Regions from separate parts of the Cytobacillus spartinae genome, predicted to be linked through region 1. Evidence: predicted binding sites of a transcription regulator. Region 1 holds the regulator's gene; the other holds the start of a gene.
What was found. Region 1 encodes LexA, which represses DNA repair genes until DNA is damaged. Its sites were predicted from a motif close to CGAACATATGTTCG; they were not measured.
Positions count from the first base shown of each region.

Region 2: a site for LexA is predicted at 2,140-2,153, ahead of ACFYKX_RS18410 (Y-family DNA polymerase). Genes of this name have one in related genera too.

Region 1 covers NZ_JBIACK010000001.1:199,394-206,982, forward strand. The annotation lists gene glnA (type I glutamate--ammonia ligase) at 1-716, shown strand, start outside; gene ACFYKX_RS00940 (hypothetical protein) at 848-1,255, shown strand; gene ACFYKX_RS00945 (hypothetical protein) at 1,315-1,701, opposite strand; gene ACFYKX_RS00950 (HD-GYP domain-containing protein) at 1,999-3,108, shown strand; gene lexA (transcriptional repressor LexA) at 3,157-3,780, opposite strand; gene yneA (cell division suppressor protein YneA) at 3,936-4,271, shown strand; gene ACFYKX_RS00965 (YneB family resolvase-like protein) at 4,281-4,928, shown strand; gene ACFYKX_RS00970 (DUF896 domain-containing protein) at 5,011-5,244, shown strand; gene tkt (transketolase) at 5,421-7,424, shown strand.
Region 2 covers NZ_JBIACK010000010.1:119,174-126,762, forward strand. The annotation lists gene ACFYKX_RS18390 (MBL fold metallo-hydrolase) at 1-374, shown strand, start outside; gene ACFYKX_RS18395 (SDR family NAD(P)-dependent oxidoreductase) at 385-1,182, shown strand; gene ACFYKX_RS18400 (DUF3221 domain-containing protein) at 1,234-1,755, shown strand; gene ACFYKX_RS18405 (YqzH family protein) at 1,809-2,006, opposite strand; gene ACFYKX_RS18410 (Y-family DNA polymerase) at 2,228-3,487, shown strand; gene ACFYKX_RS18415 (YolD-like family protein) at 3,504-3,839, shown strand; gene ACFYKX_RS18420 (CDGSH iron-sulfur domain-containing protein) at 3,876-4,094, opposite strand; gene ACFYKX_RS18425 (iron-sulfur cluster biosynthesis family protein) at 4,262-4,591, shown strand; gene ACFYKX_RS18430 (hypothetical protein) at 4,720-5,262, shown strand; gene ACFYKX_RS18435 (alpha/beta hydrolase) at 5,343-6,284, opposite strand; gene ACFYKX_RS18440 (hypothetical protein) at 6,381-6,512, opposite strand; gene ACFYKX_RS18445 (hydroxymethylglutaryl-CoA lyase) at 6,571-7,485, opposite strand.

The DNA.
Region 1 (7,589 bases):
CTTGTGACCAAATTCAAACGTTTAAGCTAGTGGTTAAGACAATTGCTCGTAAACACGGTTTACACGCAACATTTATGCCAAAACCATTATTCGGAGTAAACGGTTCTGGGATGCACTGTAACGTTTCACTATTCAAAGATGGTGTAAATGCATTCTATGACACAACTGGAAATTTAGAATTAAGTGATACAGCTCGTCAATTTATCGCAGGAATTCTAAATCACGCACCAAGCTTTACAGCGGTTACAAACCCGACTGTTAACTCTTACAAGCGTTTAGTACCTGGTTACGAAGCACCTTGCTACGTTGCATGGTCAGCTAGAAACCGTTCTCCATTAATTCGTATTCCGGCATCGCGTGGAATTAGCACACGTGTTGAAGTACGTAGTGTGGACCCAGCTGCTAACCCTTACTTAGCAATGGCTGTACTTTTAAAAGCAGGTCTTGATGGGATTAAGAATAAACAAACTCCTCCTGCACCGGTTGATCGTAACATCTATGTTATGAACAAAGAAGAGCGCTTAGCTGAGGGCATTGAAGATCTACCAGCTACTTTAGCTCAAGCTCTAGACAAATTAAAAGCTGACGAAGTAATCGTATCTGCTCTAGGTGAGCACATTTTCGAACACTTTGTTGAAGCGAAAGAGATCGAGTGGGATATGTTCCGTACACAAGTTCACCCTTGGGAAAGAGAACAATATATGCAAATGTTCTAAGACTGATAAAAGCCTTGACACGACAGTGTTAAGGCTTTTTTAGATGCGGCACACAGTTGGAAATATACTTCTTGAAACATTAATTTTTTGCTGCTAAACTACAATAGTCCCAATCATTTCAGGAGGATTTCATGAAAAAAATATTTATTACACTATTCATTTTACTCGTATTCACTAGTTTAGTAGCTTGTAGTAAAGAGAAGAAAGTAAATGATGAAACAGCAAACGCTGATGTTGCTAATGAGCGGCAAACCAACAATAGCATGGAGGAAATCTTGGTCGTTGGTAAAACAGGGCCAGAGATTGAAGATTTTATTTTTGAACCTGCGGAGATAAACTTAAAAGTTGGAGAAAAAGTCAAGCTTACACTTACAAGTGATGATGAAATTCAACATGGACTTCGGGTTGGAGGAAAAGTCATCCAGCATGGAGAATCAATTGAAATAAGTTTTGAAAAGCCTGGAGAATACTTTGGCAATTGCTCAGAGTTATGTGGTGCAGGCCACGCTTTAATGGCGTTAAAGATAATTGTAGAATAAGAAGGCATTTCGACAATTTTAAGTCGAAGTGCCTTTTATATATGTCTCAAATACTCTAATTAGGATGGATCTGATGAGGTTGAATTCTTCCAAGCATTAAAAATATATCTAGCATCCGAAGTTAGCCAGCTCTGTGCTTCTTGTTTTTCAAGTAGAGCAAGGTGCTCTGAAAAAATTTTGCGTGCATACTGAAAATGTGAATCTTTCACATAAGAGTTAATTACATTCAATACTTGTTTATCAGTATAAGACAAATGGACAATAGTCCCGTTTTCCTGCTCTTCTTTAATGATTTTAATAAATTGCTGTGCACTAGAATTTAATAAGTGATAGTTTTTAGATTCTGTTAAACGCTTCCATTCACTTACAATTAGAGGTCTAGCCTTTGCATATTTATGGTCTTTGCACATGGTATTAACGAGCCGTATAACACTTTCAACCTTCATCTTAATAACTCCTTGTGGATAGGTGTTTATACCTATAAATTTTAATAGAGTTAACACTATGTGGTCAATACAAATAGAACTGGATATCACGAAAACTTCACATTTTTTTCAAATAATTACTGTTAAGGAAGGATTATCGCAATTAAAGTCGAATTTTGTAAAGTGTTCAATAAGGAGTGGGACTTCTTTACTTTATCGTGCCCAGGAATTGAAGCGAAACTAAACTAGGGACTCATTTACAGCTGGTGCTTGTCATAGAATTTGCAACAAATTGAAAAAGTGATAGAGGGGAAAGTCATGCGGTTAACAACATTGGAGAAATGTGAAGTTGGGGTTAAATTAGGCAAATCCATTTATAACGAAAACGGCCATATTCTCTTAGCAAAAGGTACATCATTAACAGATCCATTAATTACTAGACTAAAAACACTAAATATCTTTACAGTTTACATAGAAGATGATGCATCCGAAGGGATAGAAATAATAGATGTTATCCCTGAAGAACTTCGAATAGAAGCAGTGAATGTAATAACAGATGGGTTAGATTCTATTGCGGGTTTGAATTCTAGCAAGAATAATATTCAAGGAATGTTTAAGACTGGAAGAGCCATTAGGAGCTTTCAGAAAATTTTTCGTGATATACATAGTGTACTTTCAAACAATAGAACAGCATTAAATTTGTTAGCATCAACGAAAGTGCATGATAGTTATGTTTACTCCCATAGCTTGAATGTATCCATTTATGTGTGTCAATTAGCAATAGAAAATGGGTGGCCATTGAAGAATATCGAAGAGGTAGGTCTTGGTGCTATGTTGCACGATGTTGGTAAAATGTTTATTTCACCTGATATTCTCAATAAACATGGAAGCTTAACAGCGGAGGAATACGAGCATGTAAAAACACATGCGGAATTAGGGTTTGGCCTTCTTAAAAAAATTCATGAAATTCCACTACCTGTTGCCCATTGTGCACTTCAGCATCATGAAAGAATCGATGGGAAAGGATACCCGAGAGGTTTAACAGGAGACAAGATTCATCACTACTCAAAAATATTAAGTGTTGCAGACGTATTTGATGCAGTAACGAATCATCGAACATATCGACGGGCTATTTTGCCTCACAAAGGTCTAGAATTACTTTATGCGGGAAGTGGTACTCAATTTGACAGTAAACAAATTGAGTTATTTAGGGGTTGTATTGCTGTCTACCCACCAGGTCTAACGGTGAAGTTAAACGATGGGCGAACAGGAATCGTCTCAAAATATAATTTTAATGCTGTGGGTCGACCAGAGCTAAGGATTATTAAAGATGAGTATGGTGAAGAAGTACAACCTTATGATATTGATTTATCGTCACATCAAAATTTGACTCTAGAAATTATAGAAGCAGATACTCTATTAAATTAAAATAAAGCCAGCGAATAGGACCGGTTCTCCTCGCTGGCTTTTTTGTTATTAGTGTATATGGCGATAAACACCGATTACTTTTCCGAGAATAGAAACATGACGCAAAATAATTGGCTCTAATGTGGAGTTTTCGGGTTGAAGTCTAATATAATCTTTTTCTTTAAAGAATCTTTTTACAGTAGCTTCGTCCTCTTCGGTCATTGCTACAACAATATCACCGTTATTTGCAGTTTGTTGCTGACGAACGATCACATAATCTCCGTCTAGGATTCCAGCTTCAATCATACTGTCTCCCATTATTTCTAGCATAAATACTTGATCATCAGACGGAGCAAGCCTCTCCGGTAGAGGAAAATATTCTTCAACGTTTTCAATGGCTGTAATAGGTAGTCCTGCAGTTACCTTACCAATTACAGGGACGTTGACCACATTATATTTAGGAATGTGGGATTCTTCCTCCAAATCTAATACCTCAATCGCTCTAGGCTTTGTTGGGTCCCTTCGAATTAGCCCTTTGCTTTCTAATCTTGCCAAATGACCATGAACGGTTGAGCTTGATGCTAGGCCAACTGCTTCACCGATCTCTCTAACAGAAGGTGGATACCCCTTGAGTTTCACTTCTTCTTTTATAAATGCAAGAATATCCTGCTGGCGTTTTGATAGTTTTGCCATAATTTACGCACCTCATATGGTTAATCTTGCATTAATTATAGCATGTATTACCATTGTATACAAACATAAGTTCGAATTTTTGTTGACACCAAACAAATGTTCCTAGTATAATCAGAATATAAATCGAACATACATTCTTAGTTAGAGGTGTCTTTATGAAAAAATTATGGAATCAATACTCATATACTATTATTCTTGTAATATTAAGTTTTACTGTTACATTCGTTCTGTTGGGAAATGAAAAGAAAGAACTAAAAGATGAATTTGTTGAAATTACGGTTGAAGAGGGAGATTCTCTATGGAGTATATCGAAGGAATTTTCAAGTTATCACGAATTGAGTCCTGGAGAATTTATTAATTGGGTAAAACAAAACAACCAATTAAGTGGAAGTCATTTATATGTAGGCGAAAAGATTATGATCCCCGTTTTAACAGAAGAGCTACAGTTTTCTAAACAAATTGCAAGCTCATATAATGAACAACTAGATTGAGGAGATTAAATGAAAGCGATTATATATTGTCGAGTTAGTACGAACAAAGATAGTCAAGAATCTTCACTTCAGAGACAAGAGGAAGAACTATTACTACTAGCTAAAAATAGAAACTTTAATGTAGTGTCAGTGATCAAGGAGAAGGCAAGCGGATATGAAATGGAAAGGGACGGAATACTTGAGCTATTATCTCTTATTAAGGATGATTCAATAGAGGCCGTTTTGATTCAGGATGAAACGAGAATTGGTCGTGGGAATACGAAAATTGCCATTATTCATTGCATATTAAAAGAACGGGTAAAACTTTATAGCATTTCTCATAACGGTGAATTAGAACTTTCAGATTCGGATTCAATGGTTCTGCAGATTGTTGGAATGGTAGAAGAGTATCAGAGAAAGTTACATAATATTAAAATCAAGAGAGGCGTGAACCGAGCGATAGCAAAAGGGTATAAACCCGAGAAAAACTTAAAGAATCAAGGTATATCAGCGGGCAGAGAAAGAATCGATGTACCAATTAGTGAGATTGTTAGGTTGCGTAATAACGATTTGACCTTTGCTGAGATTGCTGCCACGTTAAGAGGATTTGGCTACGAAATTTCTAAAGCGACTGCACATAGAAGGTATAAGGAGCACATAGAATCATTACAGGATTAGTAGGCTCTTTTCTTGTCAAACGATAAAGTTTTTAGTAATATGACTTTAATCAAAGATAGACTTGACACAAAGGAGCCTGATTATGCTACCTAAACATAAAATAGCTAGGATAAATGAGTTAGCCAATAAGGCAAAGACCTCAAAATTAACTGAAGAAGAGGCAAAGGAACAGTCGACATTAAGGCGAGAGTACTTACAAACATTTCGTTCTTCCATGTTAGATACTTTGCAAGGTGTAACATTTATAGATCCGAATGGAGACGATGTAACACCGGAGAAACTTAAAAAATTGAAAAATAAAAAGGATCTACATTAAATAGGTCAATCAAGGAATGCAAAATTTGTATTCCTTCTTTTGCATTTATAATAGGAATATTGTGTTAGAGGATGCAGTATATAGTAATTTTTCTAATATAGTCACATTCAATTGTATAAAAAAATTGAGGACTATTATATTATTAGAGTAAGCCTACTCAAGAAAGGGATGTTGATATGTTTGAACAAGTAGATTCACTAGCAGTTAATACCATAAGAACTCTTTCAATTGATGCAATTGAAAAAGCAAATTCAGGACATCCAGGAATGCCTATGGGTGCAGCTCCGATGGCTTATGCATTATGGACGAAGCACATGAATCATAATCCACAAAATCCAGAATGGTTTAATCGTGATCGTTTTGTTTTATCTGCTGGTCATGGTTCGATGCTTTTATATAGCTTACTTCATTTATCGGGTTATGATGTCACAATGGATGATATTAAAGACTTCCGTCAATGGGGCAGTAAAACACCAGGCCACCCTGAATACGGTCACACTCCAGGTGTAGATGCAACAACAGGTCCATTAGGGCAAGGGATTGCTATGGCAGTGGGTATGGCAATGGCAGAACGTCATTTAGCTGCAGTCTATAATAAGGATCAATATGATTTAGTTAATCATTATACATACAGTATTTGTGGAGACGGTGACTTAATGGAGGGTGTATCTGCTGAGGCTGCATCTCTAGCAGGGCATTTAAAACTAGGTAGACTTGTTGTTCTTTATGATTCAAACGATATTTCGTTAGACGGTGATTTAGACAGATCGTTCTCTGAGAGTGTTGAGCAGCGTTTTAAGTCTTATGGCTGGCAATATATTCGAGTAGAAGACGGCAATGATTTAACGGAGGTTGCAAATGCGATTGAAGCAGCAAAGAATGATGAAAATCATCCAACATTAATTGAAGTAAAAACGGTCATTGGATTCGGATCGCCAAACAAATCTGGTAAATCTGATGTACACGGTGCTCCACTAGGAAGTGATGAGCGACAACTAACGAGAGAATCATATCAATGGACTTTCGAGGAAGATTTCCATGTACCTCAAGAAGTATATGAGCAATTTAAGAAGCAAGTTTTAGAGAATGGTCAGAAGAAAGAAAAAGAATGGAATGAAATGTTCCAAGCCTATAAGAATGAATACCCAGAACTTGGTGCTCAATTGGATTTGGCAATGAAAGGCTCCTTACCTGAGGGATGGGATAAAGACCTTCCTGTTTATGAAGAAGGTAAGAGCTTAGCAAGCCGTGCTTCTTCTGGTGAAGCGTTAAATGCAATAGCACAAAACTTACCGATCTTCTTAGGTGGATCTGCTGACTTAGCTGGTTCAAACAAAACAATGATAAAAGGTTCGGGCGATTTTACTCCAGATTCATTTGAAGGAAGAAATATTTGGTTTGGAGTTAGAGAATTTGCCATGGGTGCAGCCATGAATGGAATGGCTTTACATGGTGGACTGAAAATATTTGGAGGTACATTCTTTGTTTTCTCTGATTATTTACGACCAGCAATCCGTTTAGCTGCGCTAATGGGCTTGCCAGTCACTTATGTATTTACACATGATAGTATTGCAGTAGGTGAAGACGGTCCAACACATGAGCCGATTGAGCAACTTGCATCACTTAGGGCCATGCCAAATCTAGATGTCATTCGTCCAGCGGATGGAAACGAAACATCAGCAGCATGGAAGCTAGCACTAGAATCAAGTGATAGACCAACTGCATTAGTATTAACTCGTCAAAATCTACCTACTTTAAAGGATACGGATAAAAATGCTTACGAAGGCGTATCAAAAGGTGCATATGTAGTTTCGCCAGCGGAAGGAAATGCGGATGTGCTTCTGCTTGCTGCAGGCTCTGAAGTAGGATTAGCTGTAGAAGCACAGACGGCACTTAAAGGCGAGGGAATTCAAGCTTCAGTAGTAAGTATGCCATCATGGGCTAGATTTGAACAACAAACGAAAGAATATAAAGATAGTGTTATCCCGAAAAATGTGAAAAAACGTTTAGGGATTGAGATGGGATCATCTTTAGGATGGCACAGATATACCGGGGATGAAGGAGATGTGCTTGCTATCGACCAATTTGGTGCTTCTGCTCCTGGTGAAAAAATTATGGAAGAATACGGTTTTTCAGTACAGAATGTAGTAGAGCGAGTGAAAGCTCTTCTTTCAAACTAATTAATGGGGAAAGGGCGCAGGAACTAGTTTCTGTGTCCTTTTGCTTTCTAATAGCTGAAAACACTCTCTTAAAATGTTTGAATAGTTAGAAATGTGCAAATTCGACAAAAATAGTGGAAGTTTTTGACGTTTTAAGACAAACGTTCAAAAAGATTTTCTATATAA
Region 2 (7,589 bases), on a different contig from region 1:
TAGAGCCGCCTCTACCTGGAGAATCCGAAAGGCCCAAACCACAGCTACAGTACAATCACTCGTTACGTAAGCTACTTGATTACCCAATTAGCCTTGTCTATTCAGGTCATGGGGAAGAGGTCACGAATACAAAGGAGTTGATAGAAAAGAGACTTATGCAGCAGCATGAACGGGCTCTTCGTGTTAAAAAATGGCTTGAAGAAGAAACGCTGTCTACCTTCGAAGTATGTCAACGTCTTTTTCCAAAAGTGTATGAACGTGAACTTTCACTTACCATATCTGAAACGGTAGCCCAACTTGACTATCTAGCTGATTTAGGTGAGATTAATAGTAGCAATATAAATCAAGGAGCACTCTTATATTCAGCTAAATGAGGTGGAGAGTATGGCGCGACATAGCCTTATTGGGAAAACAATTTTTATTACGGGGGCATCAGGAGGAATTGGAGCAGAGATGGCTCGACTTTGTGCCGGGAGGGGAGCAAATCTTGCTCTTTTTGCTCGTAGCCTACAAAAATTAGAGGATTTAAAGAAAGAATTAGAGAGCTGTTACCAAGTACGAGTTAATGTGTACCAGCTGGATGTTTCTGACACCGATTCAGTGAAGGAAACTTTTCCGAAGGCGATTAGTGAGTTAGGCGGTGTCGATATTCTTGTTAACAACGCTGGATTTGGAGTTTTTCGCGAGGCTCACGAAGCAAGTGTGGACGAAGTTACAGGAATGTTTAACGTGAATGTCGTTGGCCTTATTGCTTGTTCAAGTGTGGTTCTGCCTTATATGAGGGACCAGAGGAGCGGTCATATTATTAACATTGCTTCCCAAGCTGGTAAAATTGCTACTCCTAAATCCAGTGTCTATTCAGCTACGAAGCATGCGGTTCTTGGGTATACGAATAGTTTAAGAATGGAGCTTTCTAATCTCAATGTGTTTGTTACTGCTGTTAATCCGGGCCCGATTGCAACGAATTTTTTTGCGATCGCGGATGAAAAGGGTACATATGTAAAGAATGTTCAGAAGTTTATGTTACAACCTGAATTTGTGGCAAAAAAAGTCGTCGATGCCATGTTTACCCGTACAAGGGAGATTAACTTGCCAAGGTGGATGAACTTTGGAAGTGCGATATATGTACTATTTCCGGGGCTTTTTGAGAAAATTGCAGGACGGATGTTAAAACAAAAATAGGCGTAACTTTTGTAGATATCACCTCGTCATTTTTAATGAGGTGATTTTTCTATGAAAAAATCGTGGTTATCAATTGGGATTTGTATGTTATTTTTATTAGGCTGTGGTTCAAGTTCTGTAAAGGACGGGAAAGGCCATTCTGATCCAGATGTGCAATCTTATATCGCCGATACCGAAAATAATCGAGTATTGGTGAAGGATTGCTTCTATGCGCTAGATGACGATACAACCATCATGGAAGAGGACGGGAGTAAGCTTTCAGGTGAGGATCTAGAAATTGGGATGAAAGTGATGGCTTGGTCAAATGGAATCGCTGCTGAATCTTATCCTTGTCAAACAAAAGCAGTTAAGTTAATCGTGATGAATGATAGTGATAGCAAAAAAGAGCAGAGAGCTGTTCAAGCCATCTTAGCGCTTGCACACAGTCTATATGAAAAGCCAATTATTTTATTGGATGGCAAGACTTCTAGTGATGGAAATGGCTTTGAATCGGTTTTACGAGTCTTTCATGAAACAGATGAAGAAGTTAACATTTACTATGACTTTAAAACAGAACAAGCTAGTATTCATTGATTTACCGCCCTCATTAGGCGGTTTTTTGTTTTAGCTTTAACTGTGGCAGTACTTTATTGTCCAGCCAAGAACTCGTAAACTACATCATTGATGATATCGTTTAATGGAGTGTCCTTCTCATTTTCTTTAACTAGCACAATCCTCTCATACAGATCCTCATAATCTTTTTCACTCAGTGGAATTCCATCGTGTTCGTGTTTATATTGTTTAAAACAATTCTGTACCATTTTGTATACTAACTTTTTCTCCATATGTTCACACCTCAATCCTGATTATAGCGCCTTTTCAATCATTTCGCACGATTGCTTGTACAAAAAATTCCTAGTGATAAATAAAAAATAATACAAAAAAACTTAAGAATTTTCCCCTTATTACCATTGAAACCGAACGTATATTCCCTTAAGATAAAGAATATAATACAGAACAGATGTTCCTTTTGGAGCGATTAAACACTGATCAGGAGGGAAAGGTCATGGTCGATTACAGCCAGATGCCAGATAACAAAATATTGTGCGTCGACATGAAGAGCTTTTACGCAAGTTGTTCTGCCGTTATGCACGGCCTTGACCCACTTGAATGCTATTTGGTGGTAGTAGGTGATAAGGAAAGGCAGGGAAGCATTGTGCTTGCGGCGTCCCCAAAGGTGAAAAAAGAATTCGGGATTAAAACCGGGTCTCGAATGTTTGAAATCCCCAATGATCCACGTATAAAAGTAGTAGAACCGAACATGGCAACATACTTACGGATATCAACCGAGATTACGAAGGTATTTCATCGCTATGTCCCGAAAGAAGCCATCCATACGTATAGCGTAGACGAGAGTTTTATCAAGGTGGATGGGGCTATTAATCTTTGGGGAGATGCCCATACGATCGCTAGAAAAATTAAAGATGATATTGAACGAGAATTTCAATTACCATGCGCAATTGGAATAGGACCTAATATGCTAATGGCAAAGCTTTGTCTAGATTTACATGCGAAGAAGAAGGGAATTGATGAGTGGACATACGAAGAGATACCGGAAAAACTTTGGCCTGTGTCCCCGCTCAGAGAGATGTGGGGAATTGGCCGTAGAGTGGAAAAAACATTAAATAGTATGGGGATTTTTACAGTAGGGCAGCTTGCACGCTATGATTTGAAAAAGCTGGAGAAAAAATTTGGAGTGATGGGGAATCAGCTTTACTATCACGCATGGGGCATTGATCTTTCTGAGATTGGAGCACCGATTATGGAAGGACAGATCAGTTTTGGGAAAAGTCAGGTTTTGCTTCGGGATTATAAAGAGGAAGAGGAAATCAAGCATGTGATTTTAGAAATGTGTGAGGAAGTTGCGAGAAGAGCTAGAACTCACTTTAAGGCAGGTAGAACGATTAGCTTCGGTGTCGGCTACAGCCAAGACGAGTTTGGCGGTGGTTTTTACCGATCGCGAACAATTGATCAACCGACCAATATCACGATGGATTTGTACCGGGTCTGTTTGGAACTTTTTCATGAGAACTATGAAGGAAAAACCGTTCGGAAAATCTCCATTGCACTTAGTCAAATTGTCGACGACCGAGAGTTTCAACTTAATATCTTTGATTTGAATGGCTGGAAAAAAAGAGAACTAGGATACGTGGTTGATCATATTCGGAGGCGGTTTGGACCAGGTTCCTTGTTAAGAGCAGTATCCTATACGAATGCAGGAACGGCGAAACATCGTGCAAAGCTGGTTGGAGGTCACAAAATGTAAGAAAGGAGTTCGGCGAATGATTCGAGATCGAGGAAGAATCAAATGGACATCGATGATGTTGCCTGAGCATGTTAAGTTATTACGTGATTGGGCTAAAGAGGACATGTATGAAAGTAGCAAAGAGGTGGATGAACAGCATTTAGAAATGATGAATGAGATCATATTCAATGCAATGGAATTCGGAAAAAGTGTGACTGTTACCCATTACCGGAATCGAAAATACGAATTAGTAATAGGCACTATTCACTATTGGGATGAATCCGGCCAAAAGTTACATATCGTAGACCGGTTCGAAGAAGTGCACAGAGTGCCTCTCTCTCAAATAGCAGATGTACGATTAACAGATGAGTAAAAAAAGTCGTGTTGGTAACATACACGACTTTTAGAATTACTCTTTATCATCAAATACTTTTTCTGCACGAACACAAGAATCAAAATTCCCTTTATGGGCACCATCACAAAAAGGTTTTTTAGCGGATAGGCCACAGCGGCAGAGGGAAAAGGCTTGCTTCGTTTCAAAAACATTTCCATCAACATCAATTAATTCCACGTCACCTGTTACACGCAGAGATCCATTATCCATTACTTTAATTTGTACCTTTGACATCAAATCCCATCCTTTCACACAATTGTCACATTTTCCTTCGATCATAAAAGGAAATTGAAGAAAAAGCAAATATTTAATGAAAATTTTTTCCAAGTCATGCACAATCTTTGCTAGTTTAACGCAACTTTCTTACAATAGTCATATGACGTTAAAAGGGAGTTCAGAAGATGAATATTACGTTAACAGAGGTAGCAGGTAAGAAAATTCAAGAAAAAATACAGAACCAACAGGGGTTCTTGAAGCTGAAATATGATACTGAAGGTTGTGGGTGTGTTGTAAGTGGTGTCACCTCATTATGGTTTGTGAATGAGCTGGATGAGGATGACAGAGAAATCCAAACGAATATGGTTCCTGTATATGTTGAAAAATCAAAAGAAGTATTTTTAGATGATGAATTAAAAATTGATTTTTCAGCATCCTCAAATTGCTTCCAGTTAAAGAGCCCTAATCAATATTTAAACCCAAGAATGAGTTTTATAGACAAAACGGTGGAGTAAGTGGACCAATCATTTGGTCTATTTTTTTTTGCAAAAATAGGTAAGAAATAGTGAAATGGAAAAATATAGAATAATCCCCTTTCTTATTACATTAAATGATAAAGACGTGAAAAATAAGGAGGGGAAACGTGAAGGGGAGTACAAGGGTCATATTTATCATCATGACCGTCATCATGTTGACTGCTTGTAAATCGGCTACTTTAGATGAGGCTATTAAAGAGCAAATTCCATTTAATGTAGAACAAGTGATACATACAGAAATAATCAAAGATGGGGCCATTGTCCTTTATACAACCAATCAACAGAATGAATTCAAATCTTTCCTAGCATTAACCGTAGCCTATATGAAGGGGAACAACAAGCAGGGATGGGAAAATGTCGGACATAACCATTGGGAATACGGAGAAAATCAAAACATGACTACTCATTTTGACGAGTTTTATAATTATGATAAAAAAGGAAAATTGCTCAAAAAGATATCTGTTTTGTATGGAGAAATCAACAATACACAAATCAAGGAAGTAGAATTATCCAACCAAACACAAGTACTTACAAAGGCTGACATATTAACTATTAATAACAAAAGATATTATTTTAAACTCGGAACTTACGGAGTGGTGAGAGGTCTAGGGACCGGAGGAGAGGTGATTGAAGAGTACAAACAGAATTAGAAAAGAGGCTTTTAGCATAAGCCTCTTTTAAATGGATAAATATTTCAAGGTGCTGACCTAAAATCATGTGCGTACCTAATTTAAGCATCTAACTCACTTTTAGTTCGAGCTATATCTTTAAACACATAATCATGCAAAAATTCGTCTACTACTTTTTCGTAATCATCCCTGTTTTCGTTTAGGGATTGAGCATGCAGACCGTTTTCAGCTAAGAATAATTTTTTAGGGCCTTGCTTTTTTTCAAACAGTGCCTCCGTCATTGAAGGTAAAATAAAATCATCTTTTTGGCTATGAATAAACAGGATGGGCTTTTTAATATTTTCAATAACGGTTATAGGAGACACTTCATTGATAGAATATTTCTCTCTAATACGTAGAAATAAATCGGCAACTGGTAAAAAAACTTTAGGTGGAAGCTTCATTTCCGTTTTTAGTCGATACGCAAGCTGCTCTTTAAAATCGGAAAAAGGACAATCGGCAATATAAAAATCAGCATGATCCTCAATAATCCCTGCATATAGAAGCATGGTTGCAGCCCCCATAGACTCCCCATGAATACCAAGTACAAGGTCTTCTCCTTGCTCTTGTCTAAGCCAGTCAACTACCGCTTTCAAATCGTACTTTTCAAAGTGTCCGTAGCTGGTAGTTTTCCCGCCTGATTCTCCGTGCCGACGGTGATCATAAATAACTGTATTAAATCCGCGCTCTAAAAACAGATTCATATACTTAATCGAATTAATTTTATTTTCGGTAACACCATGACAAATGATCATGTATTTGTTTGTCTGATGAGGCTCTGCCACAACGGCTTTTAGTTGATAACCAAAGGGAGAGTCGATTAAGACTTCTCTTTTCGGCAGATGTTCATAGTCAAACGGGTTAAATCTTCCTGCCTCTTTTTCACGATTTGTGATAAAGTCGGCTTCTTTTGTTTTCATATACATGATTCGATTAGAAAAATAAACTCCTAAAGATGTCAGGAGCACTAGGAACGAAAAGAAGTAACGGAACGCTCTTTTCAAGACCATCCCTCCGAGAAGTATTTTTCTTTATTTTACCATTATTGAGAGATTTAAAACAAAAAGAAGGACTCAGGAATATATTCCCGAGTCTTTTCATTATTGAGGTGAATTCTGTCTCTTAGTCGGATGAATCGCCTTATCTAATTCTTCTGCAGAAATTTTTTGTTTGACATTGTTAGCATCGGATTTTCCTCTTTGGCTATAGCCTTTATCGCGCTTTTGACTCATGCTGTGAAATCTCCCTTCAAATAAGTATCACTTATAACATGAGTTAACAAACGCAAGGTTATGCATGGGAGGTGGTTTCTCTGTTAAGTCGATAATAAGCACTGTCGATGGTGCGAGAGAGGTGAGGACGTACCACTTCAATTGCTTTGACTAGTTTGTCTAGATCCACACCTGTATCGATTCCCATTCTGTGAAGCATATATACAACCTCTTCTGTCGCCGCATTTCCTGCAGCCCCAGGAGCGAATGGACAACCACCAAGCCCTCCCGCAGAAGTATCAAATCGGTCAACACCAGCTTGCAGAGCAGCAAAAATGTTCGTTAACGCCATGTTTCTAGTATCGTGGAAGTGAGCCGTTAATAGAATATTTGGAAACGCTTTCTTGAGCTTACTGAATAAAGAAAATGATTCAGTTGGTGAAGCCATTCCGATCGTGTCTGCAACGCTAAGCTCATCAACACCAGCATTTACAAATTGCTCACATAATTGGATGGTATCTTCCTCACTCACTTTGCCTTCATATGGGCAGTAGAAAGCAGTTGATATACAAGCTCTCACGAAATACCCTTTATTTTTTAATTCACCAATAATCGGAATTAATTCAATCATGCTCTCTTCTGTTGTTTTATTAATATTCTTTTTATTAAATCCGTCACTTACACCGACAAAGATAGCTACTGCTTTACAGTCAGTTGATTCTACTCGCTCAATTCCTTTTCGATTAGGCGCCAAAACAATGTTTCTTGTATGTTCATCGAGACAATCAGCTACGATTTCAGCAGCGTCCCCCATTTGTGGAACCCATTTTGGAGATACAAATGAAGTAAGCTCCATTTCTTTCAAGCCAGCTTCCTTCAATGAGTTGATAAAGTTCTTTTTAACATCTGTTGGAATAAAAACTTTTTCATTTTGCAATCCGTCTCGAGGTCCTACCTCGATAATCGTAACTTCTTTTGGTAAATGGATCGTCATGTTTTCCCCTCCTAGCATCATATATATATTTCGCGTAAAAGGAAATTAATCCTTCCGAGTTAGTAGTTAATTCTTCTCTGTCATTTTTTACTAATGAAGAAATA